Regions from separate parts of the Arthrobacter sp. Y3223166 genome, predicted to be linked through region 1. Evidence: predicted binding sites of a transcription regulator. Region 1 holds the regulator's gene; each other region holds the start of a gene.
The links. The regulator LexA, encoded in region 1, represses DNA repair genes until DNA is damaged. The targets are predictions, from matches to a motif close to TCGAACANNTGTTCGA.

Region 1 (7,795 bases):
TGCCCAGGCTCCGAGGCTGGGGCGAGTCCATGTCCCGGCAGGCCGGCGGCCGGGTGGGGGCGGCCGGCGGCGGCATTGGTTCCCGCGGGCCCGGTGAGACGAAGATCGAGCTGGACCGCCGGCGCATCCGTACCCGGATGGCGAAGCTGCGCCGGGAGATCACCGCCATGAAGCCCGCACGGGAAACCAAGCGCGCCAACCGCCGCCGCAATGCCGTGCCGTCGGTGGCAATCGCCGGCTACACCAATGCCGGCAAGTCGTCGCTGCTCAACCGCCTGACCGATGCGGGTGTGCTGGTCGAGAACGCGCTCTTCGCCACCTTGGATCCGACCGTCCGCCGGGCGGAAACACCGGACGGTATCGGTTACACGCTCGCCGACACGGTAGGGTTCGTCCGGTCGTTGCCGACGCAGCTGGTGGAAGCCTTCCGCTCCACCCTGGAGGAGGTTGCCGACGCCGACGTCATCCTGCACGTCGTCGACGTCTCGCATCCCGACCCGGAGGGCCAGATCGCCGCGGTGCGCGAGGTGCTGACCGAAATCGAAGCACGGCACATTCCGGAAATCGTCGTCTTGAACAAGGCCGATGCCGCCGATCCGTTCGTGGTCGAGCGACTGCGCCAGCGTGAACCGCGGCACGTCGTGGTTTCGGCGCGGACCGGGCAGGGCATCGATGAGCTGCTTCGGCTCGTCAGCGAGACAATCCCGCGGCCCAGTGTGAAGCTGCAGCTGCTGGTGCCCTACGACCGCGGCGAAGTGATTAGCCGCCTGCACAATGAAGACGCCGAGATCCTCTCCATGGAGCATGGCGGGGACGGCACGCGGCTCGACGTGATGGTGCGCGAGGGCCTGGCATCGGAGCTGGAACAGTTCCTCCGGCATGACTGACCTCCAGGTTCCCGCCGGTGAGGCGCTGCGGCTGCTTGACGTCGCCGTACAGGAGATGGGCGGGCAGCACCGTGCCGGCCAGCACGAGATGGCGGCGAAAGTAGCCGAGGCCTTCGAGCGCCGGCAACACCTGCTGGTGCAGGCGGGCACAGGCACCGGCAAGTCGCTGGCCTACTTAGTGCCGCTCATGGTCCAGGCGCTGGAGGGGGAGAAGCCGGCGATCGTCTCCACGGCAACGTTGGCGCTGCAATCGCAGATCGTCAAGCGGGACCTGCCCCGGCTGTTGGAGGCCGTCGCCGACGAGCTGCCCAGGCCGCTGGACGTCGCTTTGCTCAAGGGCAGGAACAATTACCTCTGCCTGCACAAGCTCGCGGGCGGCTTTCCGGACGAGGACGCGCCGGCGGCGCTGTTCAGCCTCGGCGAGGACGCGGTGCCGCATCCTTCTCCGGCCGGCGCAGCGTCGGCTTCCGGCGCCTCGGGCGCGCTGGGCAAGGAAGTCGTGCGCCTGCGCGAGTGGGCGCACGAGACCGAAACCGGGGATCGGGATGAACTGGTGCCCGGTGTCAGCGATCGGGCCTGGCGGCAGGTCTCCGTCGGCTCCATGGAGTGCCTGGGCGCCCAGAAGTGTCCCCTGGCCGCCGAGTGCTTCAGCGAACTGGCACGGGGCCGCGCGGCGGAGGCAGACATCGTGATCACGAACCATGCCATGCTGGCCATCAACGCCTTCGAGGGCGTCGCGGTACTCCCGGACTATGACGTGGTGGTCATCGACGAGGCCCATGAGCTGCAGGACCGCGTCACCAGCGCCGTCGCGGGGCAACTCTCCGCCGCCATGGTGCGTACCGCCGCCTCGACGGCACGCAAACACACGGGGATCAGCGTGGAGCCTTTGAACTCCGCCGCCGATGCGCTGGAGGACGTCCTGCAGTCGGTGCCCACCGGCCTGCTGGCGGCCGGCCTACGCGAGGAGCATGAGCTGGTTCTCGCGCAGGTACGGGAAGCGGCCCGCGCGGCGCTCTCCGACTCGAAGCCCGAGGGTGCGGGGGCAGCGGACGGCGGACGGCAGATGGCGCGCTCACGGCTCGCGGCCGTGCTGGAACTGGCCGAACGGCTGCTGTCCGCTCCGGACTCCCGGGAGGTCATCTGGGCGACCCGTCCCAGCACCTATGGCGAGGCCGGCGACTACGCCGCCAATGACGACCAGCCGGCAACGTTGAACATAGCGCCGCTCTCGGTGGCGTCCCGGCTGCGTGAGGGCTTGTTCGACGACCATACCGTTGTGCTGACATCGGCGACGTTGTCGGTCGGGGGGACCTTCGATGCCGTCGCCGGGTCGCTCGGACTGCTCGGAGCCGGCGCGCCCGCCTATTCCAGCGTGGACGTGGGCAGCCCCTTCGATTACCCCAGGCAGGGCGTGCTCTACGTGGCGTCGCATCTGCCGAAGCCGGGCCGGGGCACCAGCCCGGAACAGCTCGATGAACTCGAGGAGCTGCTGCTGGCCTCGCGCGGCGGCGCCCTGGGCCTGTTCTCCTCGCGGCGTGCGGCAGAAGAAGCCGCGGCCGAGTTGCGCGGGCGCACCGACCTGACCATCCTGTGCCAGGGCGAATCGTCGATGGGCGCGCTGGTCCGCCAATTCGCCGAAGAGCCCGACACCTGCCTGTTCGGCACCATGACGCTCTGGCAGGGCGTCGACGTTCCCGGTTCCGCGTGCCGGCTCGTGGTCATCGACCGGATTCCGTTCCCCCGGCCGGATGACCCGCTCACGACTGCCCGAACCCGGTCCGTGGCGCAGTCCGGGGGAAACGGTTTCATGACGGTCTCGGCGACCCATGCGGCCGTGCGGCTGGCCCAGGGAGCCGGCAGGCTGATCCGCGCGTCAAACGACCGTGGAGTGGTGGCCGTGTTGGACTCCCGGCTGGCGACGGCGCGCTACGGGAGTTTCCTCCGCAGCGCCCTGCCGCCCTTCTGGAGTACCAAGGACGGCGCCACGGCCCGCCAGGTCTTGGAAAGGCTGGCTACGGCCTCAGCCTGAACGGGTTGGGGGCACGCCCGTTCCGGAGCGAGCGGGGCCCTGCGCGGGGACCGCCCGTGCGGGCAGGGGATCCCGGGGTGGCTGCAGCGCGGACCGGGGAGACCGGGCGCGTCAGAGGGCCCGCATCACCGAGACAACCTTGCCCATGATGGTTGCGTGGTCGCCAAGAATCGGTTCGTACTGGGTATTCTGCGGCAACAGCCAGGTGTGGCCGTCGCGCTGCCGGAAGGTCTTGACCGTTGCTTCGTCGTCGAGCAGTGCCGCCACGATGTCGCCGTTCTCGGCCGTGTGCTGCTGGCGGACCACGACCCAGTCGCCGTCACAGATGGCCGCATCGATCATGGAATCGCCCGAGACCCTGAGCATGAACAACTCGCCGTGTCCCACCAGTTGCCGCGGCAGGGGCATGACGTCCTCGACCGCCTGGTCCGCCAGGATCGGCCCGCCCGCTGCGATCCTTCCCACCAGCGGCACCATCGCCGTGTCGGATGACGTGGTCAGCTCGGATACGGCGACGCCGCTGGAGCTGCGCAGCTGTTGCGGTTCATCAACTCCGACGATTTCCACACCCCCGTGCTCGAGTGTCAGCGGGGTCAGGATTTCCATGGCACGGGGACGCTTGGGGTCGCGCCTGATGTAGCCCATCTTCTCCAGTTGGGCCAACTGGTGCGTGACGCTGGACAGGCTTGCCAGACCGACCGTGTCACCGATCTCGCGCATGGACGGAGGGTATCCGTGGGACATGACGGAGCGCTGGATGGTTTCCAGGATCTTCTTCTGCCTCGGCGTCAGGCTGCGCCCCACTTTGACGGGCCGGCCGCGTCGCTTCGCTCCGGCAGTGGTGGTGGTCTCTTCCGACATGTCCGGCCCCGGTCTCCCCGTAGTGGTCCCTGCGCCGGCGCCGTAGCGGAACCGCACATGGACTGTTGTCTCAACTGTTTTGTCGGTGGCGGCTGATGCACTGCTCTTACTGCCGCCCGACGCTTACAACGCTAGGCGAGGCGGTAGCGAATTTCAAACATTTGTTCGACTGAGTCTCGACAATGTTCGATCACCAGTGCTAAAACTGTAGAAGACGTATTCGAAGATACGTTCGAATACCGTTGCAAGACGATCGAAACCAGCCGAAATAGATCGAATATCGGAAAGGTGGCACCATGTCCGCCCAGCTCGCACCGCAGCCCGCCGGCCTTCGTACCAGCACAGGCCTGCGGCTGACCCGCCGCGGCCGTTTGTTGCTGATCGGCCTGCCGCTGATGCTCGCCGCGGCCGCAGCCCTGACCCTGATCGGTTTCTTCACTGCTCCGGCAATGGCCGCCGCCGGGGGGCTGGGGCCGGGGCCGGCGGCGACCGTCACGGTCGGCAGCGGCCAGTCACTGTGGGACATAGCAGTGCAGTCCGCGCCGGACCGCAACCCCCACGATGTCATTTTCGAGATCGCGCAATTGAACGGCCTGCAGGGGGACATCGTCCACGCCGGGCAGCAGCTGCTGGTCCCGTCCGCGCGCTGAGGCAGCCGTAATATGAGCTGCTTCGGCCCGCCCGATTCCTGCCCCGGGCGGGCCGAAGCTTAAACTGGATCGGTGAGTGAGCAGTTAGAACGCCTGAACCGCCTGCCGTTGCGGGAAAATCTCCGGGGCCTGGAGCCCTATGGTGCGCCCCAGCTGGAGGTTCCCGTCCTCCTGAACGTCAACGAAAACACCCATGGCCTGCCCGATGCTGTCCGTCAGGCCATCGTCTCGGCCGTCAGCGAGGCTGCCGCGGGTCTGAACCGGTATCCGGATCGCGAGTTCACGAAGCTGAGGACGGCGCTGGCCCGCTACTTGGGGCACGGCCTCACCGCAGAGAACATTTGGGCCGCCAACGGATCGAACGAGGTCCTGCAGCAAATCCTCCAGGCCTTCGGCGGCCCCGGCCGCACCCTGCTGAGCTTCCCGCCCACCTATTCCATGTACCCGCTGCTGGCCAGCGGGACGGACACGGATTATGTGGCCGTTCCGCGGGGGGCAGACTTCACGCTGTCCCCGGACGCTGCCGCCGCCGCTGTGGCCGGCTCCGCGGCAAACGTGGTCGTTCTTTGCTCCCCGAACAACCCGACGGGCACCGCCCTGGGCCTTGAGGTCGTGGAGGCGGCGTATGAAGCGGGGGAAGCCTCCAAGGCCATCGTGATCGTGGACGAGGCCTACGCCGAGTTCGCCCACGCCGGAACGCCGAGCGCGCTGACACTGTTGCCGGGGCGGGAGCGGCTCATCGTTTCCCGCACCATGAGCAAGGCCTTCGCGCTGGCAGGCGCCAGGGTCGGGTACCTCGCCGCCGCACCGCAGATTACCGATGCGCTGCGACTGGTCCGCCTGCCCTACCACCTCTCCGCCGTTACGCAGGCAACGGCCCTGGCCGCGTTGGACCATGCCGATGCGCTGCTGGCCAACGTCGAAGACATCAAGGCGCAACGGGACCGCATTGTCGACGGGCTGGCCGAGCTGGGACTCGACCCGGCGCCGTCCGACTCAAACTTCGTGTTTTTCGGCGGGCTGGAGGACCCCCGCTCGGTGTGGCAGGGACTGCTGGAAGCCGGCGTGCTGATCCGCGACGTCGGGATCCCGGGCCATCTGCGGGTAACCGCCGGCACTGAGGCCGAGACCACAGCCTTCCTCAACGGCATCAAGGCCCTCGTGGCGAGCCCCGTCTCCTAAACTAGTAAGAGCGAACCGGCTCGTGCCGGTCGACCAATTCGTCAAAGGACTCCCATGACCGTGGAAACCACCACCGGACGTACCGCACGCCTCGAACGCATCACCAGCGAGTCGTCCGTGCTGGTTGAACTGGACCTCGACGGCACCGGCCGTTCCGAGATCAGCACCACCGTGCCGTTCTACGACCACATGCTCACCGCCCTGGCGAAGCACTCGCTCGTCGACCTGACCGTGAAGGCCAGCGGGGACACGCACATCGACGCGCACCACACCGTCGAAGATGTCGCCATCACCATCGGCGACGCCCTGAAGGAAGCGCTGGGCAACAAAGCCGGGATCCGCCGTTTCGGCGAAGCCACGGTGCCCCTGGACGAGGCGCTGGCCCACGCCGTCGTGGACATCTCCGGCCGGCCCTACCTGGTGCACACGGGAGAACCGGCAGGCCAGGAGTACCACTTGATCGGCGGACACTTCACCGGATCGCTGACCCGCCACGTGTTCGAATCGATCACACTGCACGCCCAGATCTGCCTGCACATGCGCGTGCTGGGCGGCAGGGACCCCCACCACATCGTCGAGGCCCAGTTCAAGGCCTTCGCCCGGGCACTCCGCGCCGCCGTCGAAGCCGATCCACGTGTCGAGGGCATTCCCTCGACGAAGGGAGCCCTGTGACGGCTGCGCCCAAGGTCACCGTACTGGACTACGGTTCCGGGAACGTCCGCTCGGCAGTCCGCGCGCTGGAGCACGTGGGTGCCGACGTCACGCTGAGCCATGCCTCCGACGACGTCCTCGACGCAGACGGCCTGCTGGTTCCCGGCGTCGGCGCCTTCGCCACGGTCATGCAGGGGCTCAAGTCCGTGGACGCGCTTCGCTGGATCGGGCGCCGGGTGGCCGGCGGCCGGCCCGTGCTGGGAATCTGCGTTGGCCTGCAGGTCATGTTCGAAGAAGGCGTGGAACATGGCGTCCGCACGCAGGGCGTCGGGGAATGGCCGGGAACCGTGGAAGCGCTGCCGGCGGAGGTCGTGCCCCACATGGGGTGGAACACCGTGGACGCCGCAGAGGGCAGCCGGCTGTTTGCCGGGATCGAAGACGAGCGCTTCTACTTTGTGCACTCCTACGGTGTGCAGCACTGGAACTTCGACGTCACCCAACCCGCGATGACGCCGCCGCTGGTGACCTGGTCCACGCACGGCGCCCCGTTCATAGCGGCCGTTGAAAACGGTCCGCTGAGTGCTACCCAGTTCCATCCGGAAAAGTCCGGAGACGCCGGCGCGGAGCTGCTGCGCAACTGGTTGAAGACGCTGAGGTAGCCATGGGCAGCATCCTCCTGATGGGCCTGGCCGGGCTGCTGGCCGGCGGCGCCATCTCGTTCCGGCAGCAGCGGCTGCCCAAGTGGTTGGTGATCGTCTTCTGGATCCTGGCCGGCCTGTCGCTGCTGGCTGCCTACTTGCTCACCCTCGGACCGGCCGAGTAACCACACCCATCCCGCGCCCGCTGACGGCGCGCAGAAAGCGGAAGAACCATGACGAACCAAACCTCCATCCTTGAACTTTTGCCCGCGGTCGACGTTGCCGACGGCCAGGCCGTCCGGCTGGTCCAAGGCGAAGCCGGCAGCGAGACCGGCTACGGGGATCCGCTGGAGGCTGCGCTGGCGTGGCAGAACGACGGGGCGGAATGGGTGCACTTGGTGGACCTCGATGCGGCGTTCGGCCGGGGCAACAATACGGAAGTGCTGCGCCGCGTCGCCGACGAGCTGAAAATCAAGGTGGAGCTGTCCGGCGGCATCCGCGACGACGCGTCATTGGAGCGCGCGCTTGAATTCGGGGCCGCGCGTGTCAACCTGGGCACCGCCGCGCTGGAAAACCCGGAATGGACAGCACGCGCCATTGCCCGGCACGGTGACGCCATCGCCGTCGGCCTCGATGTCCGCGGCACCACGCTCGCGGCCCGCGGCTGGACGCAGGATGGCGGCGACCTCTGGGAGGTGCTGGCCCGCCTCGAAGACGCCGGCTGCTCGAGGTACGTGGTCACCGATGTGACCAAGGACGGGACGCTGCGCGGACCCAACGTGGATCTGCTCCGGCAGATGTGCGAGCGGACCGACAAGCCGGTGGTTGCCTCGGGCGGAATCTCCAGCCTGGATGACCTGCGGACGCTGCGCGGCCTGGTTCCGGCCGGAGTCG
Region 2 (7,795 bases), on a different contig from region 1:
GCGGCCGGCATGGATCCGGTCCTCGTCCAGGACCTGACCGCCAAGATCCTGGACACGCTTTCCTCCTCGCGCGGCCTGACCGCCCGGGCTGTCGCCGACCGGATCGGCCATGACGCGCACCAGCCGAAGACCGACTGGGGCTGGAACTGGAACGCGGTCAAGCGGGTGCTGGAGGACCTCTTCGAACAGGGGCTGGTCAGCGCCGCCGGGCGGACTCCCCAGTTCGAACGGCTCTACACCCTGACCGAGCGGGTGCTGCCCGCCCCGCACGACGCACAGTACCGGCCCGATCCTGAACAGGCGATGCTGAGGCTGATCGAGGCCGCAGCGCTGGCTCACGGCATCGGGACCGTCAAGTGCTTCGCCGACTACTTCCGGGTGCCGGTGCGGGCGGCCGCCGACGCGGTGCGGACCCTGGAGGCGGCCGGAAAGCTGGAAGCGGTGCAGGTGGATGGCTGGAGGGGCGACGTGTACCTGCACGCCGAGGCGGCCCGGCCGCGCCGCGCCACCGGCAGGGCACTCCTGAGCCCCTTCGATTCCTTGGTGTTTGAACGCCAGCGGGTGGAGCGGCTGTTCGGCTTTCGCTACCGGATCGAAATCTACACGCCGGCGCCGAAGCGGACCTACGGCTACTACGTCCTGCCGTTCCTGCTGGGGGACCGGCTGTGTGCCCGCGTGGACTTGAAAGCGGACCGGGCCTCGGGCAGGCTCGTGGTCCGGGCTGCGCACGCCGAAGACGACGCCCCGCCCGGAACCGCCGCGGAGCTGGCAGCCGAGCTGGCCGGCATGGCCGAGTGGCTGGCGCTGGACGCCGTGGTGGTTCAGGAGAGCGGCGGTTTGGCCCCGGCCCTGGCCCGTGAGAGCGCGAAACGGCCGCCGGGAACCAAAACGCTGCGGGACTCGTCTCTCACGTAGACTGAACGAGCCAGATTTCTGCGCAACTGACTGGGAGCTATGTAGTGCCAACGATTCTCGAGCGTGTGCTTCGTACCGGCGACAAGAAGACGCTGAAGAGGCTGCGCGGCTACGCCGATGCGATCAACGTCCTGGAAGAGGACTTCAAGTCCCTCACGGATGCCGAGTTGCGCGGGGAAACCGACACGTTGAAGCAGCGCTACCAGGACGGCGAGCTGCTCGACGACCTGCTCCCGGAGGCATTCGCGGCCGTCCGCGAAGCCGCCAGCCGCACGCTCGGCCTGCGCCACTTCGACGTCCAGCTGATGGGCGGCGCAGCCCTGCACATGGGCAACATCGCGGAGATGAAGACCGGCGAAGGCAAGACGCTGGTGGCCACCGCGCCCGCCTACCTGAACGCGCTCACCGGCAAGGGCGTCCACGTGGTGACGGTCAACGACTACCTGGCCGAATACCAGTCCGACCTGATGGGCCGTGTTTACCGCTTCCTGGGCCTGACCAGCGGCTGCATCCTGTCGAACCAGAACCCGGCGACGCGCCGCGAACAGTACGCGGCGGACATCACCTACGGCACGAACAACGAGTTTGGCTTCGACTACCTGCGCGACAACATGGCCTGGAGCCGTGACGAACTGGTCCAGCGCGGACACCACTTCGCGATCGTGGACGAAGTCGACTCGATCCTGATCGACGAGGCCCGCACCCCGCTGATCATTTCCGGCCAGGCCTCCGGCGACGTGAACCGTTGGTACACCGAATTTGCGCGCGTCGTGATGCGGCTGAAGGACACCGAAGACTACGAAGTCGACGAGAAGAAGCGTACCGTCGGCGTGCTGGAATCCGGCATCGAAAAGGTCGAGGACTACCTCGGCATCGACAACCTGTATGAATCGGCGAATACGCCGCTGATCGGGTTCCTGAACAACGCCATCAAGGCCAAGGAGTTGTTCAAGCGGGACAAGGACTACGTGGTGCTCAAGGGCGAGGTGCTCATCGTCGATGAGCACACCGGCCGCATCCTGGCCGGCCGGCGCTACAACGAAGGCATGCACCAGGCGATCGAGGCCAAAGAGGGCGTCGAGATCAAGGCCGAGAACCAGACGCTGGCCACGGTGACCCTGCAGAACTACTTCCGCCTCTACGGCAAGCTCTCGGGCATGACCGGCACCGCCGAAACCGAAGCGGCCGAGTTCATGAGCACCTACAAGCTCGGCGTGGTTCCGATCCCGACGAACAAGCCGATGGCCCGCATCGACCAGTCGGACCTGATCTACAAGAACGAAGTCGCCAAGTTCGACGCCGTCGTGAAGGACATCGCCGAGCGCCACGAAAAGGGCCAGCCGGTCCTGGTGGGCACCACCAGCGTGGAGAAGAGCGAGTACCTGTCCAAGCAGTTGGCGAAACAGGGCATCCGGCACGAAGTGCTCAACGCCAAGAACCACGCCCGGGAAGCGGCCATCGTCGCGCAGGCCGGCCGCAAGGGTGCCGTCACGGTGGCCACCAACATGGCCGGCCGCGGTACGGACATCATGCTCGGCGGCAACGCCGAGTTCAACGCGGTGGCCGAATTGGAACGCCGCGGCCTGGACCCTGCCGCGAACCCGGAAGACTACGAGGCCGCCTGGCCCGCCGCCCTGGCAGCGGCGCAGAAAGCCGTGCAGGCCGAGCACGACGAGGTCAAGGAGCTCGGCGGGCTCTACGTGCTGGGTACCGAACGGCATGAATCACGGCGCATCGACAACCAGCTCCGCGGCCGCTCCGGGCGCCAGGGCGACCCGGGCGAATCCCGCTTCTACCTCTCCCTGACCGATGACCTGATGCGGCTGTTCAACTCGGGCGCGGCCGAACGCATCATGAACTCCTCCCGCATGCCCGACGACGTGGCGTTGGAGTCCAAGATGGTTTCCAAGGCCATCCAGAACGCCCAGGCACAGGTCGAAGGCCGGAACGCCGAGCAGCGCAAGAACGTGCTGAAGTACGACGACGTGCTCAACCGGCAGCGTGAGACAATCTACAACGACCGGCGGCGCATCCTGGAAGGCGACGACCTGCACGAGAAGGTCGCGTTCTTCCTTGAGGACGTGGTGACGGCGATGGTCAACGAAGCCACCGCTGAGGGCCATGGCGACGACTGGGACTACGAGCAGCTGTGGACCAACCTCAAGCAGCTCTACCCGATCGAACTGACGATCGACGAGGTGCTGGAGGAAGCCGGCGGGCGCTCGCGGGTCACGGCGGATTTCCTGCGCGCGGAAATTGTCTCCGATGCCAAGGTCGCCTACGCGCAGCGTGAGCAGACGCTCGGCTCCGAGACCATGCGCGAACTGGAGCGGCGCGTGGTGCTCTCGGTGATCGGCAGGAAGTGGCAGGAACACCTCTACGAGATGGATTACCTCAAGGAGGGCATCGGACTGCGGGCCATGGCCCAACGCGATCCGCTGGTCGAATACCAGCGCGAGGGGTTCGTGATGTTCCAGGCCATGATGGAGTCCATCCGTGAAGAGAGCATCGGCTATCTCTTCAACCTCGAGGTCCAGGTTCAGCAGCCGGCCGAGGCGACGGTCCCCGGGGTCGCTGACGCCCGGGCGGCGGCGGCGCCGCAGATCACTGCGGCCGGGCTGGAAGCTCCGCAGCGGCCGGCGGCCCTGCAGTTCACGGCGCCTAGTGTATCCGGGGAAGCCGAGACACGGGTCGAACGCCAGGCCCCGGCCAAGGCGGCAGCGCCCGCCAGGGACAAGCGCCCCGCCAAGAGCGGCAAGCGCCGGAAGTAGTCTCGGGTTCAGCCGATCTCCAGGGCCGTGACCTTCCACAGTCCGCGGATCCACTCCAGTCGCAGCGCCACCGCGCGTATCCGGCGGGTCTCGGCCACCACCAACGACGCTTCATAGGCGCTGTCGGCGGCACGGCACACCCTGGCGGAGCGCACCACGGGGCTGCGGTGCAGCCGCAGCGGTGCCCGGCCATCGGAACGCAGCTGTGCCTGGTGGGCCTTGGCGATGTCCGCCCGGTGCACCAGCTTTTCGTAGCTGGCCGGGTCCAGCCAGCGGGCCAGCTGTTGGACCGGCCGTGTGCCGGAGACGGCCTCCAGACAGGCCTGTGCCACGGACCGGGCCATCGCCGTGACATGGAGCAGTTCGGCCTCCGCCTCGGGATCCCCGCCCACCGGCAGCGGAACGGGACGGGGCACGGTGGCGGGTCCGGCCGCCCCGCGGGTGTCATCCGGTCGCCTGGGCTGCAACCGGATGACAGGCGCAAAGTAGCCGTCCGGCCCGGCCGGTTTGACCCGCCGTACCGTCAGGGGCCGGGGCGCCCCGCTCGCCGGTGCCAGCGCGTCAGGGCACGCGCCCGCCGCGGCTTCCTTTTCCGGCGTCTGCACGGCCGGGAGGTGTCGCACGTTGTCCATGTCCTGCCCTTCCTTCCACTGGTACTGCCTTGGCTTCCAGCCGCGCCACACGGCGCGGCTCCCGTGTGCGTCTGACGGCCGCTTCCGGAAAGCTTCTATCCGGGGGGAGGTACGACGAGCGTTTGCCCGGGTTTGATCAGGGAGGGGTCGTGACCGATGAGGGTTTGGTTGGCGGCATACCACTCCGGCCACCGCTCGGCGATCTCCACGTCGGTCGCCAGCGCGCCCAGTTCGGCGGCCGCGAGCTGCCAGAGGGAATCCCCGGCGGTGACGGTAACCATCCGGGGTGTGTCAGAGGCTTCCCGGGTTGGCGGCTTGGCGACGGCGCCCGGGGCCGCGGCCGGCGGAGCGGGCTTCCATGAGGGGTCCACCGGAGGGTTTACCGGACCGGCCAGGCCGTCCGGCTGCCACCGGGGATCCACAACGGCGGCGCTGGACGCGCCGGTCCCGGCCGCGGCTTCGGCCGGACGCGTTGCGGCCGCCGCATGGGCGCCCGCGACCACCACCAGATTGAGGCCGACGACGGCGCCCGCCAAGCGCCGCAGGAACGCGGGACTCCACACGGCCGACCGGGCCGCCAGGCGACTGTGGCCGGTCCTGGCCAGCACCGCGCAGGCCGCCGCTGCCGCCATGCCCAGGAGCAACCAACAGAGCACGGCCGCGCCGGCTCCGATCGACAGGAGCGCCAGCAGGTCCTGATAGTTCTGCGGAGGCCACGTGGCGCCGGTGGCCAGCTCCCTCCCCGCGAGCATCAGCACGGCGGCACAAGCCGTCACCAGCCCTGTGGTTGCCAGATCGGCGGTGGTTCTGAGCATGGGAAGCGCCTCCGGAGAGAAAGGTGTTACTGCCGTTTGATGTAGTTTGGTTATGTTTAGTGCTGTTTGTTTTCCAATGGTGGCAGCTTCAAACACTTGTTGTAAAGCAGTCGGTTTTCCGTTGACGGTATGTGGTGCAGGTTCCTAGGCTGGCGCCATGCGTTGGGACGCCCTGTTTGCCGATTTGGAGACCCAGCTACACGCCGCAGGCCGGCTGGAGTTGGAAGCGGAGGTAAACGAGCGCGCCCGGATCGAGTTGGCCGCGGTGGGTCTGGCCGACCGGCTTCGGGGGCAGCTGGGCAGCAGGTTGCGCGTCCGTGCAGGCACAGACCTCAGGTTCGAGGGGACGCTGGCCCATGTCGGATCAACCTGGTTGGTGCTGTACGAGGGAGTGCGGAGCGTGCTCCTGCCGTTGGCCGCTGTCCAACTGCTCGAAGGAATGGGCCGGCATGCGGTTGCCGACTCGACCGGGGCGCGTCGGCTCGGGCTCGGATCCGCACTGCGCGCCCTTGGCCGCGACCGCGCACCGGTCGCGGTCTACCTGTCGGGCGGCCCCGGCATCCCGGCGGCCGAGGGGGTGGTCGACAGGGTCGGGGCGGACTCCTTCGACCTCGCGGCGGTGCCGTCGGGCGAGGACAGGCGCGCGGCAAATGTCCGGTCGGTCTACACGGTGCCCTTCGCGGCCATTGCGGCCCTCGTGTCGCGCAGCCCGGACTGAATGCTCATTCCGTGGTGGACTTGGCCTCTTCGATCAGCCGCCGCGTCTGGGCATACTTGTCCTGGATGTACTGGTCGAGCATGACCTGCTCGACGCGCCATTGGCCCCGGCCGCCGATCTGGATGGCGGGAAGTTCGCCGCTGCGAACCAGGGCGTACGTCTGCGACGAGGAGATCTGCAACTCCTCCGCCACATCGGACAGGGTGAGGAACCGCGGCATGGGCTGATCCTTCGGAGCGGGGACGGTTTCAGCCATTATGGCACCGTTTGACGTCGTTTGATCCAACTGGACCCGTTGCTTCTGAAAAGTTTTCCCCAGATCCGGCCCGGGTGGCCGCGGCGGTTCCCTTTCCCCTGGGCCACGACCAGAATGGTGCCACCCGCGGCCTCGGGGCCGACTCTCGGAGCGCAGGCTGGCTGTCCCCTGGGGCGCGGGAATAAGGGGGAAAAATTCGTGAGCGCTGCCATCGCAGAAAAAACCGTCGCACAGCGGTTGAAACGCCCGTCGTGGAAAGATCCCCGGTTGCTGGTGGGGCTGCTGCTCGTGGCGGCTTCGGTGGCCGGAGTCGCAGCGCTGGTCAACAGCGCGGATAAGACCACCGGTGTCCTGGCGGCCAGGACGGACATCGCGGTGGGACAACCGATCTCCGCCGCCGACGTGGTCGTCGTCGACGTTCGGCTGGGCGAGGCGGGCAGCCTTTATCTGCCGGCAGCAACGGGGTTGCCGGCAGATGCCGTCGCCACCGCGCTGGTCCGGGGCGGTGAACTGCTGCCGGCTTCCGTGCTGGGCGCCGGCGACGACTTGGACCGGAAACCGATCGGCCTGAGTATCGAGAGCCCGTTGCCCGAGGAGGCCGGTCCCGGTTCCCGGGTCGATGTATGGGTGTCGCTGCCCGACGGACGCAACGGTTTCAAGGAGCCGGAGAGGCTGCTCGAGGCGGCCGAGGTGTCGCAGTTGACGCGCGCCACCACCGCTTTCGGCTCGTCCGGGGCGGAACGGCTGCACGTCCTGGTGGATGATGACACCATGCCGGCGCTGCTGCATGCCCTCGCCAACGGGGCACGCATTAACGTGGTACTCAACCCGGCCGGTACTCCATGAGTCTGCCGGTCGTCACGCTGGGAACGGCGGCCGCCGACTTCGTGAACGGCCTGGAACGGCTCCATGGGCCTGTCACCGTGGTCCGGCGCTGCACCGACCTCGCGGAGTTGCTGGCGGCGGCGCAGTCCGGGCTGGCCCGGGCGGCCATCGTGGCGGGCCGGACGAGGGAGCTCGACGGCAGTGTGCTGGAGCGGCTGCACGGCGCCGAGGTGTCCGTGGTGGCGTTGACCGACGACGGCGGGGAACGCCTCCGGCTCGAAGCGCTCGGCATCCGCACGGGTGCCGCAACCGTTGAGCCCGTGGCCCTGGCAGCACTGGTGGCCGAGTCCGTCGCGCAGCTGCGCTCGCTGACGGTGGCCGGAGCGGCAGCAGGAGCCGCTGCGCCGGGAGGGGCGGCGCTGGCCGACCCCGCCCGGGCCCTGCGGCCGCACGACGCTGCAGTTGAACCGCCGGCACCTGCAGGGGCCAAGGGTGAACTCGTCGCGGTGTGGGGTCCGGCCGGGGCGCCGGGACGCACCACCGTGGCGGTCAACCTCGCCGCCGAATACGCCGCCGCCGGCCGGCGGACCCTGCTGATGGATGCGGATACCTACGGGGCCAGCGTCGCCGCGTTCCTTGGCCTGCTCGATGAATCTGCCGCGCTTGCCCACGCCTGCCGGCTGGCGGACCAGGGCGTGCTGGACAGCCCGGCCCTGGAACGGGTCTGCCTGAAGGTAGCCGTGGCCGGAACCTCGATGCTGGTGCTGACCGGGATTACGAGGGTGGACCGGTGGACCGAGCTGAGGCCGTCGGCGCTCGGGGCGGTGCTGGACATGGCGCGGGCGGTGGCGGAGACCGTCGTC
Region 3 (7,795 bases), on a different contig from region 1:
CCGATGCCATTGCCGGCGCGAAAAAGCGTTTCGGCCGGTTCGGGGAGCTCATCGCCGGCGGCTTGCGGGCCACCGGGCTGGAGGCCGGCGTGGGCGAAATCCCCGGGGAGTATTGCCCGGGCGAGTTCAGCATCCACGGCGCGTACCCGGTCGAGCCCCAGCGCCGGATCAAGCTGGTGGGCACCGCGCAGCGGGTCGTCGCCGGTGCCTGGCTGTTTTCCTCCGTCGTGGTGGTCGAGGATGCGGCGCCGCTGCGCGAGGTGCTCACGGCCAGTTATGACGCACTCGGCCTGGACTGGGATCCGGCAACGGCCGGCGCGGCCGAGGACCTGCTGCCCGGCCTCGGCGTGGACTCGGTGGAGCGGGCGCTGCGCACGGCGTACGCCGGCTACGCCGACGTGGCGGAGGGGTCTTTTGCCGACCTGCTGGCCCGCGTGCAGGTCCCGGAACCGGCCCCGTTGTAGTCGACGCCCGGCCCGCCTAGTCTGGAGGGGACTTCGAGTCCCGGCAGCGGAGGCACACCATGGACGGGCCAGCGCAGCACGGTCCGGATACCCTCGACGACGCACTGGGCCGGCCCCTGCGGGATCTGCGGATCTCCGTCACCGACCGGTGCAACTTCCGCTGCGTCTACTGCATGCCCAGGGAAGTATTCGGCCGCGACTTCGTGTTCCTGCCCAAGGACCAGCTGCTGACCTTCGACGAAATCGTCCGGGTGGCCCGGATCGCCGCCGCCGAAGGGGTGGAAAAGCTGCGGCTGACCGGCGGCGAACCGCTGCTGCGGCGGGGAATCGAGGACCTGGTCACCGGGCTGGCCGGGCTCCGCACGCCCGAAGGCCGTCCGCTGGACCTGGCGATGACGACCAACGGCTCGGCGCTGGCCCGCAAGGCCGAGGCGCTCAAGGCGGCCGGGCTGTCCCGGGTGACCGTCTCGCTGGATTCGGTTGACGACGCCACCTTCCGCGCGATGAACGACGTCGACTATCCCGTCGCCGCGGTGCTGGAGGCCATCGAGGCCGCGGCCGCGGTCGGGCTGGGCCCGGTCAAGGTCAACATGGTGGTCAAGCGCGGCCAGAACGACGGCGGCGTCCCGGCCATGGCGCGCCACTTCCACGGCACGCCCCACATCGTCCGGTTCATCGAATACATGGATGTGGGCACGACCAACGGCTGGAACCTGGCGCAGGTCGTCCCGTCGGCCGAGATCGTGCGGCGGATCGATGCCGACCTTCCCCTGGAACCGCTGGCCCCCCGGTACCCCGGCGAGACGGCCACACGCTTCAGATACCGCGACGGCGGCGGCGAAATCGGGACCATCTCCAGCGTCACGCAGGCGTTCTGCCACGGCTGCACCCGCGCCCGGCTGAGCACCGACGGGAAGCTTTTCACCTGCCTGTTCGGCACCGGCGGGACGGATCTGCGCGCCCTGCTGCGCGGCGGCGCGGACGACGGCGAACTGACGCGCGTGCTCTCCGGCGTCTGGCGGGGCCGCTCGGACCGCTACTCGGAACTGCGCAGCGCCGAGACCGCGGGCGTGGCCGCCGGAAACGGGACCGGTCGGGCGCCGCGCGAGGCGCCCCCGGCCACCGGCTGGCCAGGGCAAAGGGTCGAGATGCACTACATCGGCGGCTGATCGGACGGCCGCACCGCAGCCGCGCGTGGAACCGATGGCGCCACCGCCGGCAAGCCGGATCCGGCCCCGGACAGCACACCGCCCGCACCCGAACCGGAATACGGTCGGACGCGGGCGGTGCGGGACTGGGCCCGGACTTACTCAGTGGCCGCGGGCAATCCACTCGTCGAGCTGCGGCGCTTCGGCGCCGATGCTGGTGGAATCGCCGTGACCGGTCTTCACCGTGGTCTCGGGCGGCAGCGTCAGCAGCCTGCCCTTGATCGACTCGATGATCGTTTCGAAGCTGGAATAGCTGCGGCCGGTGGCTCCCGGACCGCCGTTGAACAACGTGTCCCCGCTGAACAGCACGTTCTGCGATGCCAGGTGGAAGCAGACCGATCCGGGGGAGTGGCCCGGAGTGTGGATGGCCTGCAGCCGCGCTCCCGCGATCTCGAAGGTGTCGCCGTCCTCGATTGCGTGGTCGGGTGCGCTGTCCGGGAAGACCGCGTCCCAGAGCATCCGGTCGGCGTCGTGCAGGTAAACAGGTGCCTTCACCAGGTCCCGGAATGCACCGACGGCGCGGATGTGGTCGTCGTGACCGTGCGTGAGCAGGATGGCCTTCACGCTCCGGGAGCCGACGGCGTTGGCAATGGCCTGCGGATCATGTGCCGGATCGATGACGATGACCTCGGTGGCATCGCCGACGATCCACACATTGTTGTCCACGTCCCAGGTGCCGCCGTCCAGCGAGAACGTGCCCGAGGTGACCAGGTTTTCGATTGCGGCGCTCATGCGACCTCCACCACCGAACGCAGCACCTTGCCCTCGTGCATCTTGTCGAACGCGGCCTCAACCTCGTCGAGCTTGATCCGCTCGGTGACGAAGGCGTCCAGGTCCAGGTTGCCCTGCTTGTAGTGGCTGACCAGCATCGGGAAGTCGCGGGACGGCAGGCAATCGCCGTACCAGGAGGACTTCAGCGAGCCGCCGCGACCGAACACGTCCAGCAGCGGCAGTTCGATCTTCATGTCCGGCGTCGGGACTCCCACCAGGACCACGCGCCCGGCCAGGTCGCGGGCGTAGAACGCCTGCTTGTAGGTTTCCGGACGTCCGACCGCTTCAATCACGACGTCGGCGCCGTTGCCGCCGGTGAGCGCCCGGATGGCCTCCACCGGGTCCTGTTGCTTCGAGTTGATCCCGTGCGTGGCACCCAGCGACTTGGCCAGCTCCACCTTGTTGTCATCGATGTCGACGGCGATGATCGTGGTGGCGCCGGCCAGCTTTGCGCCGGCGATGGCGGCGATGCCCACGCCGCCGCAGCCGATCACGGCCACGGATTCGCCGCGCTTGACCTCGCCGGTGTTGATCGCCGCGCCGATGCCGGCCATGACGCCGCAGCCGAGCAGTCCGACCGCCGCCGGGTCGACGTCGTCGTCCACCTTGGTGCACTGGCCGGCGGCCACCAGGGTCTTCTCGGCAAAGGCACCGATGCCCAGGGCGGGGGAGAGCTCGGTGCCGTCCTCGAGGGTCATCTTCTGGGTGGCGTTGTGCGTGTTGAAGCAGTACTGGGCTTCACCGCGCCGGCAGGCCCGGCACTCGCCGCACACTGCGCGCCAGTTCAGGATGACGCGGTCGCCGGGCTCAAGATCGGTCACGTCGGGGCCGACGGCGCTGACCACGCCGGTGGCTTCGTGGCCGAGCAGGAACGGGAAGTCGTCGTTGATCCCGCCCTGCTTGTAGTGCAGATCGGTATGGCAGACGCCGCAGGTGAGGATGTCCACCAGCGCCTCGCCCGGGCCCGGATCGGGAACCAGGATGGTTTCGATGGAGACCGGAGCATTCTTTTCCAGGGCCACTACTGCCCGAACCTTGTGAACCATGCGGGAGTGATTCCTTCCTAGCGAAGTCTGGCGAGGCCGTCGTCGGCCGTCCTGCCCCATCCTAGGAACAAAACAGGGGCGCCACAATTTCCAAAACGATTGTTATGGAAACTGCGGCGCCCCGTGGCCCGCGGTCCGGATTCCGCCGGTGGAGCCTGCCGCTGCTAGACGCCCAGGCGTTCCTTGACCAGGGAGAGCGGCGGGTTCGTGGCGCTGCTGCCATCCGGGAAGAGCAGGGTGGGAACCGTCTGGTTTCCGTCGTTGAGCTTCTCGACGAGCTCCGCGGTGCCGGGGACCTCTTCGATATTAATCTCGGTGTAGCCGATGCCCTGCGCATCGAACTGGGTCTTCAGGCGGCGGCAGTACCCGCACCAGGTGGTGGAGAACATGGTGACGGTTCCGGCAGCAGGTGTGTAATCCAAGATGGCTCCTTCTGGTCTGAAAGCTTGTGTACATGTCAACGTCTCACCGGGCGCGGTCATTCCCGGCGCCGGCCGCGGCGGCTGCCGGGCGGGGAGTACCGCCGGGGTGCGAGGCCGTTTAAGGGCCGCGCGCCGGGCTTCCGCCGCGCGGCTGGACCATAATGGAGGCATGTGCGGCAGATACGTCATGGCCCGGAGCACCGGCGACCTCGTGGCTTCCTTCGACGTCGATGAGTCCTATGTCGAAGAGATCCAGCCTTCCTACAACGTGGCTCCGACCGACGAGGTCCCCTTGATCATCGACCGCAAGCAGGCCGACGGCGAGGGAGTGTCCAGGAAACTCATCCTGGCCCGGTGGGGCCTCGTGCCGCCGTGGGCCAAGGACCCCCGCTCCGGCGCCCGCCTGATCAACGCGCGGATGGAGACCGTGACGGAGAAACCCTCGTTCCGCAAGGCGGCGGCCAGGAAGCGCGGATTGCTTGTTGCCGACGGGTATTTCGAATGGCAGAAAACCGAGGACGGCAAGATCCCGACCTACCTGCACGGCGAAGGCGACGAGGCGCTGGCTTTCGCGGCTTTGTTCGAGAACTGGCCCGACCCGGCCCTGCCCGAAGACCACCCGGAGAAGTGGCTGCGCACCTGCACCATCATCACCACCCAGGCGGCCGATGCGCTCGGGCATATCCATGACCGGACGCCGCTGATCGTTCCGCCCGGCCTCTATGCGGACTGGCTGGATCCGGAAACAACATCCGAGGCCGACGTGCGGCAGCTGCTGGAGGCCATGCCCGAACCGCATCTTGTCCCGCGGCGGGTCAGTTCGAAGGTCAACAACGTGCGCAACAACGGGCCCGATCTCATCGACGAAGCAGCATGAGCGCCGCCGGGCGCCCCGGAATCGGGGATCGTTCCCTGAGCGGCATCCCTGCAGCCATTGTGTGCCGGCCCCGGCTGCCGGAAGCTGGGATGGAGTAACCGCGCCCGCGCCGCCACGGCGGGAACCAGGGGAGGAAGCCAATGTCCGGACGGTACGTGGCCAGTTCGACGGCGACCATTGCGGCGCCGCCGGACCGTGTCTGGTCCGTGATCACGGACCCCGAGGCCATCAGGGGATTCATGTTCGGCACCGAGGTGCAGACCGATTGGAGCGTTGGCGGGCCTATCCGATGGCGGGGCGAGTGGGAGGGCGAGGCGTACGAGGACAAGGGCCAGGTGCTGGAGTTCGAACCCGGACGGCGGCTGGTCGTCACGCATTTCAGCCCGCTGTCCGGCCGGGAGGACGTGCCCGAGAACTACCACCGTCTCGTCTGGACGCTGGAGGCAGTTCCGGGCGGCACGGAGTTCACGCTGTCGCAGGACAACAACGAGACGGCCGAGGCGGCGGAACACTCCAAGCTGATGTGGGACAAGCTGGTCCACGACGTGAAGTACCTCGCCGAGCACGACGGCTAGGCTCCTTGGCCGCCGCACGGCGCGCGCCTGGCCGTCCTGCTGCAGTAGGCAGTGCTGCTGCGCTTGGCCGCCGTGCGGCTGCGCGCTGAGCCGCCGTTGGCGGGCGGCCCGATTTTGTCAGTGCCCGAACCTACGCTTGATCTTGGATTCGAATACATATTCGAATAGAATAAGAGGGTCAAGTTCTTCGGTGGGCGTGTTGGCAGGGGCGCTCGCCGGGGATTATGACCCGTTGTCCAGATGAAAGGCGACTGGGACATGGGTGTTTTCAGCGAAGCAGTTGACGTTGTGTGTTCCCCTGCCGGACAGCCGCTCCGGCTGCGCTGGCAGGGCAGGAGCTACCGCATCGTCGCGGAACCGGTGCGTTGGTACGAACGCCGCAAATGGTGGGCGGAGGAACTGCGTGCGGAACGGGGCCGGGGCGCGGGACTGGTGGACCATGAGATCTGGCGGGTGCAGGCGCGGCTGAATGGCCGGTCGCAGATCCGCACCCTGGACCTATCCCATCAGGTGGATACCGGACGCTGGCGCCTGATCCGCGTCCATGATGCCGTCCGGGAGTTGAGCGCCTGACCGCGCTACGGTTCCCGCCGGCCTTTCTGTCAGCCCCCGGTTCGCCTCGGCAGTCCGCCGGATGCCGATCCCGAGACCCGACCGTTGTTTGGAATGTCCATGAGCTTTACCCACCTGCACGTATCCACGGCGTACAGTGCCCACTACGGTGTCTCCTGGCCGGAGGAACTGGCCGCAGCGGCCGCTTCCTTCGGTGCCGACGCCTTGGCCTGCACCGACCGGGACGGTCTCTACGGCACGGTCAAGCACCTGAAGGCATGCCTGGCGACGGGGATGGATCCGATAGTCGGCGTGGACCTGGCCGTCCAAGACGGCGGCGGTCGGGACACCGGCCGCGTTGTGGTGCTGGCCCATGGCGGGAACCAGGGCAGCGGTTACCATGCGCTCTGCCGCCTGGTCTCGGAAGCCCACGCCGGCACGGCTGCCCGCGGGCGTTCCGCCAGCCGCCGGACGCCCGGCGTGACGGTGGATCAACTCGCCCGGCATGCGGGCATTCCGGACGGCGGACCGGCCCTGACGGTGCTGGTGGGTCCTTTTTCCGACGTCGGACAGGCGCTGCGCCGCCGTAGCTACGCCGAAGCCCGCCGGCTGGCCGGACGCTGGCGCAGCGGACTGCCGGCCGGGGCGCTCGCAGTGGAAATTGTCTCCCACCTGAGTGCCCCGGGGGAGAATCTCAGTACCGCCCACGCGGTGCGGATGCTTAACCTGGCCGGGGAGTTGAATCTTCCCGCAGTGCTGACCAACGCCGTGCGCTACTGCGAAGAGGACGGCGCCGCCACTGCAGATGTGCTGGACTCGGCGAGGGCGCTGACAGCCTTGTCCAAGCTGCCGGATCTGCAGCCGAGCGCCCAGGGCTGGTTGAAATCCCCCGACCGGATGCAGGCCCTGGCGCGGGAAATCGTGCAGGCAGCCGGCGGCGGAAGCAAGGACGTCATCCGCCTGCTGGCCACGACGGAAGCGGTGGCCGACCGGTGCCGCATGGATCCTTACCGGGACATGGGGTTCAAGCGCCCGGTGGTCCCCGAAGCCTCCGTCATCGGGATCGACGGGGATCCCGTGGCCGAGCTGGTCCAGCGCTGCGAAACCGGCATCGCCGAACGGTTTGGCGGAATGTCCGGACGGGCGGAGAAGGAACTGCGGGACCGGCTGGCCCATGAGCTGGGCATCATCTCGCGGCTGGGCTTCGCCTCCTACTTCCTGACGGTGGCCGAAGTGTCGCGCATGATCACCGGGATGGGCGTGCGCGCCGCGGCCCGGGGATCGGGTGCCTCGAGCCTGGTGAACTATCTGCTCTACATCAGCCACGTGAACCCCCTGGACCACGGGCTGATCTTCGAGCGCTTCCTCTCCCAGGACCGTTCCACCCTGCCGGACATCGACATCGATGTGGAAAGTGCAGAGCGGCACAACGTCTACCAAAAAATCTTCGACCGTTTCGGCAGCCAGCGGGTCACCCTGATGAGCATGCAGAACGGTTACCGTGCCCGCGGGGCGGTCCGCGACGCCGGCTTGGCGCTGGGCCTGCCGGAGGAGGAGATTTCGGGCATCGCCAAACAGCTCTGGCGGTTCTCCGCGCGCCAGTTCCGTGAGGCGATGGCGGAGAAGCCGGAGCTGCGCGCGTTTTCCGCCCAGGTGGAGCAGGACCAGCAACTGGACCTGCTGGTGGATTTGACCGAACGGCTGGACCGGCTGCCCCGGCATATCTCCATGCACCCCTGCGGCGTGATCCTGGGCGACAGCTCGCTGTTGGACCGCACCCCTACCCAGCCAAGCGGGCTGGGTCTGCCGATGAGCCAGTTCGACAAACACGACATGGACCCGATGGGCATGCTCAAGCTGGACGTGCTGGGCGTGCGGAT

Region 2: a site for LexA is predicted at 5,222-5,237, ahead of AC5RUH_RS13865 (LysM peptidoglycan-binding domain-containing protein). Genes of this name have one in related genera too.
Region 3: a site for LexA is predicted at 5,512-5,527, ahead of AC5RUH_RS11360 (DUF6504 family protein). Genes of this name have one in related genera too.

Annotation. Positions count from the first base shown of each region.
Region 1 is NZ_JBNHGE010000013.1:38,324-46,118, forward strand. It holds gene hflX (GTPase HflX) at 1-887, shown strand, start outside; gene AC5RUH_RS08340 (ATP-dependent DNA helicase) at 880-2,919, shown strand; gene lexA (transcriptional repressor LexA) at 3,031-3,780, opposite strand; gene AC5RUH_RS08350 (LysM peptidoglycan-binding domain-containing protein) at 4,077-4,430, shown strand; gene AC5RUH_RS08355 (histidinol-phosphate transaminase) at 4,503-5,612, shown strand; gene hisB (imidazoleglycerol-phosphate dehydratase HisB) at 5,667-6,284, shown strand; gene hisH (imidazole glycerol phosphate synthase subunit HisH) at 6,281-6,922, shown strand; gene AC5RUH_RS08370 (hypothetical protein) at 6,925-7,086, shown strand; gene priA (bifunctional 1-(5-phosphoribosyl)-5-((5-phosphoribosylamino)methylideneamino)imidazole-4-carboxamide isomerase/phosphoribosylanthranilate isomerase PriA) at 7,135-7,795, shown strand, end outside.
Region 2 is NZ_JBNHGE010000038.1:9,264-17,058, reverse strand. It holds gene AC5RUH_RS13880 (winged helix-turn-helix domain-containing protein) at 1-915, shown strand, start outside; gene secA (preprotein translocase subunit SecA) at 960-3,686, shown strand; gene AC5RUH_RS13870 (Rv3235 family protein) at 3,695-4,318, opposite strand; gene AC5RUH_RS13865 (LysM peptidoglycan-binding domain-containing protein) at 4,414-5,133, opposite strand; gene AC5RUH_RS13860 (hypothetical protein) at 5,291-5,851, shown strand; gene AC5RUH_RS13855 (helix-turn-helix domain-containing protein) at 5,856-6,071, opposite strand; gene AC5RUH_RS13850 (hypothetical protein) at 6,306-6,953, shown strand; gene AC5RUH_RS13845 (CpaE/TadZ family protein) at 6,950-7,795, shown strand, end outside.
Region 3 is NZ_JBNHGE010000023.1:32,653-40,447, forward strand. It holds gene AC5RUH_RS11325 (lipoate--protein ligase family protein) at 1-464, shown strand, start outside; gene moaA (GTP 3',8-cyclase MoaA) at 524-1,633, shown strand; gene AC5RUH_RS11335 (MBL fold metallo-hydrolase) at 1,775-2,404, opposite strand; gene AC5RUH_RS11340 (S-(hydroxymethyl)mycothiol dehydrogenase) at 2,401-3,489, opposite strand; gene AC5RUH_RS11345 (glutaredoxin domain-containing protein) at 3,654-3,911, opposite strand; gene AC5RUH_RS11350 (SOS response-associated peptidase) at 4,081-4,788, shown strand; gene AC5RUH_RS11355 (SRPBCC domain-containing protein) at 4,929-5,363, shown strand; gene AC5RUH_RS11360 (DUF6504 family protein) at 5,622-5,936, shown strand; gene AC5RUH_RS11365 (DNA polymerase III subunit alpha) at 6,036-7,795, shown strand, end outside.